DNA from 2 places in the Clostridium sp. JN-9 genome. Region 2 is predicted to be linked to the other one. Evidence: a T-box and tRNA genes for the amino acid it is inferred to sense, from the RefSeq annotation. Region 2 holds a T-box; the other holds one or more tRNA genes.

Region 1 (2,471 bases), 640 kb from region 2:
TCTAAATGCTTTTAATTTTCCTGCGTTATCCCATCGTTGTAGTGTTAAAACTGATACATTTAATAATTCAGCAAATTCTTTAGGCTTATAGTTCTTACTCAAATATAATCACTCCCTTTTTGGTGATTATATTATATCATGCCAGAATATACTTGTATATAAATTTATAAACTATTTTATCTCTCCTTATCCTAAAATATTATTAACATATCTATTATTACATATGGATATCTACTAATGCAACAATTTATATTTTTAGCAATACTTGATATTATTTAATAATGACTATATTATATACTTATAAGAATTAAATACTATATGAAATTTGAGGTGTTAATGTGGAAAATGTTAAAACTATAAGTGAATTGAAAATTGGCGATAAAGCTCCTAATTTTAATTTGAAGGGTTCTGATGGTAAAGATCATTCCCTGGTGGATTTCTTAGGTGAAAAGGTAGTGCTGTATTTTTACCCAAAGGATAATACATCAGGATGCACTAAAGAAGCCTTGTGCTTTATAGATAATTATGAAAACTTTTCTAATTTAAATACAATAATATTGGGCATTAGCAGAGATTCCTTATCTTCCCATGATAAATTTATAAAAAAGCTGAACATACCTTATATTTTGCTATCAGACTCTGAAGAAGTGGTATGTAATCTATATGGTGTTTTAAAAGAGAAGAATATGTATGGTAAGAAATCCATTGGAATTGAGAGAAGTACTTTCATTATTAATGAGGATGGCATAATAGAAAATATATATAGAAAAGTAAAAGTTGATAAACATGTGGATAACATTTTATCCTTTCTTACAAAATAATGAATTTAGCAAAAAGATCATGTAATTTTAGTTATATGATCTTTTTTTATAACATAATCAAAAAATAAAATAACACCTTAGATAAAATCTAAAGTGCTATTGGTGGCCAGACCAGGAATCGAACCAGGGACACGAGGATTTTCAGTCCTCTGCTCTACCGACTGAGCTATCTGGCCAAGTATTACCTGGCAACTACCTACTCTCCCACAGAGCCTCCCCTGCAGTACCATCGGCGCAATAAAGCTTAACCTTCGTGTTCGGAATGGGAACGGGTGTTGCCTTTACGCCATCATTACCAGATCTATATGAAAGAACAAATCTTGTTCTTTCAAAATTGCACAGTATAATTATTTGGTCAAGCCCTCGACCTATTAGTATTAGTCAGCTGAACATGTTGCCATGCTTACACCTCTAACCTATCAACCTAGTGTTCTTCTAGGGGTCTTACTAGCTTACGCTATGGGAAATCTAATCTTGAGGTGGGTTTCACGCTTAGATGCTTTCAGCGTTTATCCCGTCCCGACATAGCTACCCAGCCATGCTCCTGGCGGAACAACTGGTACACCAGAGGTCAGTCCATCCCGGTCCTCTCGTACTAAGGACAGCTCCTCTCAAATTTCCTACGCCCGCGACGGATAGGGACCGAACTGTCTCACGACGTTCTGAACCCAGCTCGCGTGCCGCTTTAATGGGCGAACAGCCCAACCCTTGGGACCTACTTCAGCCCCAGGATGCGACGAGCCGACATCGAGGTGCCAAACCTCCCCGTCGATGTGGACTCTTGGGGGAGATCAGCCTGTTATCCCCGAGGTAGCTTTTATCCGTTGAGCGATGGCCCTCCCACGAGGAACCACCGGATCACTAAGCCCGACTTTCGTCCCTGCTCCACTTGTATGTGTCGCAGTCAAGCTCCCTTCTGCCTTTGCACTCTTCGCGCGATTTCCAACCGCACTGAGGGAACTTTTGGGCGCCTCCGTTACATTTTAGGAGGCGACCGCCCCAGTCAAACTGCCCACCTAACAATGTCCCGTGACCAGTTTCATGGCCACCGGTTAGAATCTCAGTACTGTCAGGGTGGTATCCCAAGGGTGACTCCACAGAAGCTGACGCCCCTGCTTCGCAGTCTCCCACCTATCCTGTACAGACAATACCGAAACTCAATGCTAAGCTACAGTAAAGCTCTACGGGGTCTTTCCGTCCAATCGCGGGTAGCAAGCATCTTCACTTGCACTACAATTTCGCCGGATTTGTTGTCGAGACAGTGCCCAAGTCATTACGCCATTCGTGCGGGTCGGAACTTACCCGACAAGGAATTTCGCTACCTTAGGACCGTTATAGTTACGGCCGCCGTTTACTGGGGCTTAAGTTCACCGCTTCACTTGCGTTAACGGATCCCCTTAACCTTCCAGCACCGGGCAGGCGTCAGCCCCTATACTTCAGCTTTCGCTTTAGCAGAGACCTGTGTTTTTGCTAAACAGTTGCTTGGGCCTATTCTCTGCGACCTGCCGTGAGGCAGGCACCCCTTCTCCCGAAGTTACGGGGTCAATTTGCCGAGTTCCTTGACAACAATTCTTCCGATGGTCTTAGGATTCTCTCCTCACCTACCTGTGTCGGTTTGCGGTACGGGCACCAACTTCCTCCATAGAGACT
Region 2 (2,471 bases):
TGGTCTGTTGGATGTAATTTCAAAATCAATAATGGCATTGTCAAGGCCAAGCACCTTCTTAATGTCCTCTCCAATTACTGTATCCTGTGGAAGTATCATAAGTCCGTGAACTGGTTTGTCTCCAGCTATTCCAAGCTCTTCCTCAGAACAGAACATTCCATTGGAAACTATTCCTCTAAGCTTGCCTTTCTTGATTTTAAGTCCTCCATGAAGGGTTGAACCGTGAAGAGCCACTGGAACTATATCATTTTCCTTCATATTTGTAGCAGCTGTAACTATTTGAATATTTTCATCTTTTCCAATATCCACCTGGCATACAACTAATTTATCTGCATCAGGATGCTTTTCTATTTTTAATATTTTTCCTGTAACTACATTTTGAATTTCTTCTCCTGTAGTTATAACCTCCTCCACCTGTGAGCCGGATAGTGTTAATCTGTCTCCTAATTCCTTTGCTGAAATATCTATATTAACATAATCTTGTAACCATTTAACTGGAACCTTCATTTTTTTACCTCCTCTAAAATTGATTTAAGAATCTCATATCACTTTCATAAAGCTGTCTTATATCATCAATGCCGTATTTAAGCATAACCATTCTGTCTACTCCAAATCCAAATGCAAATCCACTGTATACTTCAGGGTCAATGCCGCAGTTTCTAAGTACCTGTGGATGTACCATTCCGCAGCCAAGAAGCTCTATCCAGCCGCTGCCTTTGCAAACTCTGCAGCCTTTTCCTTCACATACAAAGCATGTGGCATCCATTTCTGCAGATGGTTCTGTGAATGGGAAGTGGTGAGGCCTGAACTTTGTGTTTACCTTTTCACCGAACATTTTCTTTGCAAACATCTCAAGTGTTCCCTTTAAGTCAGCAAAGGTTATGCCCTTATCAACTACCAATCCTTCCATTTGATAAAAAATAGGAGAATGAGTTGCATCTACTGCATCTGAACGATAAACCTTTCCTGGAGCTATCATCTTTATAGGCGGTTTATTATTTTCCATAGTTCTTATCTGAATTGGAGATGTCTGGGTTCTTAAAACTATATTGTCATTGATATAAAATGTATCCTGTTCTCCACGTGCAGGGTGGTTCTTAGGTATATTCAATGCTTCAAAGTTATAATAATCAAGCTCCACCTCAGGTCCTTCTTCAATGGTGAATCCCATGGATATAAATATCTCCTTCATGGCCTCAAGGGTTATGTCAAGAGGATGTCTTTTACCTATAATCTGCTTTTTACCAGGCATGGAAATATCTATGACTTCATTTTCAAGCCTATTCTTCTTTTCAATTTCTTTTATTTCATCTGAGGCCTTTGCTATAAAGTCTTCTATGTTTTCTCTTACCTCATTTGCTATTTTGCCTACAACTGGTCTTTCATCCTTGGTAAGTGATCCCATACCTCTAAGTATTTGTGTTAATTCACCCTTTTTGCCAAGATATTTAACTCTGATATTTTCAATTTCGCTTACATTTGCAGCTTCCTTTAATTCCTTTAAGGCACTGTCTTTTATGCTTTTTAGTTTTTCCTTCATTTTATTTCTCCTTTCCTTACTTTTGAAATTTACAATAAAAAAAACGCCCCTAAAAAGGGACGAATTATATCCGCGGTACCACCCAAGTTAGCATAAATGCTCACTTTATTTTATAACGGTAAAAGCCGCCAGCTGCTACTAATAGTCAGAAAAAATCCAGCTAAATTTACAGTTAGAACTCCGGAGTGAACTTCAATATCATTACATTTAAAAAAGCTCTCAGTCTAAGGCTTTTCATCCCTGAAAATTTTATGATATCTACTCTCTCCATCAAAATGTGTACATATATGTTTATCTTTTTTATATTTTACATATTAATTATCATAATGTCAAATTTTATTCAGCTTTTGTCTTACTGCTTCATACATCATAACAGAAACAGCCACAGCTGCATTTAGAGACTCTGCATTTCCAGGCATGGGAAGTTTGGCCTTAATATCCCCAATGTTCATAATCTCACTGCTGATACCACTGCCTTCATTTCCCACAGCAATGATATATCTTCCTTTTAAATCAATATCATAGAAGTTCATATCTGCATCTAGTGTACTTACTATTAATTTAAAGCCTTTTTCTCTTAAACTGTTAAGCAGCTCTAAGTTTTCATCCTCTATAACAGGCACATTGAAAATGGAACCCATAGTGGATCTTAATGTCTTATTATTATAGACATCCACTGTGCCCTTTGTTAATATAACTCCTAAGGCACCAGAAGCATGTGCTGTTCTTATAATGGTTCCAAGATTTCCGGGATCCTGAACCTTATCTGCCAGCACATAAAAGCCTTCTTCAAAGGAAATATTGTTTTCCTTCATGGCAACCACTGCCAGCACTCCCTGAGGTGTTTCAGTGTCACTTAAATACTTTATAACATGATCTGATGTCCAATATACATTGGTGCCTTTTTTAACTTTAGCTTCAAAACCGTAAC

What was found. The T-box of region 2 lies ahead of pheS (phenylalanine--tRNA ligase subunit alpha). A T-box ahead of a tRNA ligase gene usually reads a tRNA of that ligase, here a tRNA-Phe.
Region 1: it has a tRNA-Phe gene. The T-box ahead of pheS (phenylalanine--tRNA ligase subunit alpha) is inferred to sense a tRNA for this amino acid. The anticodon was not compared.

Annotation. Positions count from the first base shown of each region.
Region 1 covers NZ_CP035280.1:72,515-74,985, reverse strand. The annotation lists gene EQM05_RS00400 (IS607 family transposase) at 1-102, opposite strand, end outside; gene EQM05_RS00395 (peroxiredoxin) at 339-821, shown strand; tRNA gene EQM05_RS00390 (tRNA-Phe) at 922-997, opposite strand; rRNA gene rrf (5S ribosomal RNA) at 1,005-1,121, opposite strand; rRNA gene EQM05_RS00380 (23S ribosomal RNA) at 1,173-2,471, opposite strand, start outside.
Region 2 covers NZ_CP035280.1:2,651,316-2,653,786, forward strand. The annotation lists gene pheT (phenylalanine--tRNA ligase subunit beta) at 1-507, opposite strand, end outside; gene pheS (phenylalanine--tRNA ligase subunit alpha) at 521-1,540, opposite strand; T-box leader at 1,593-1,823, opposite strand; gene EQM05_RS12810 (RNA methyltransferase) at 1,870-2,471, opposite strand, start outside.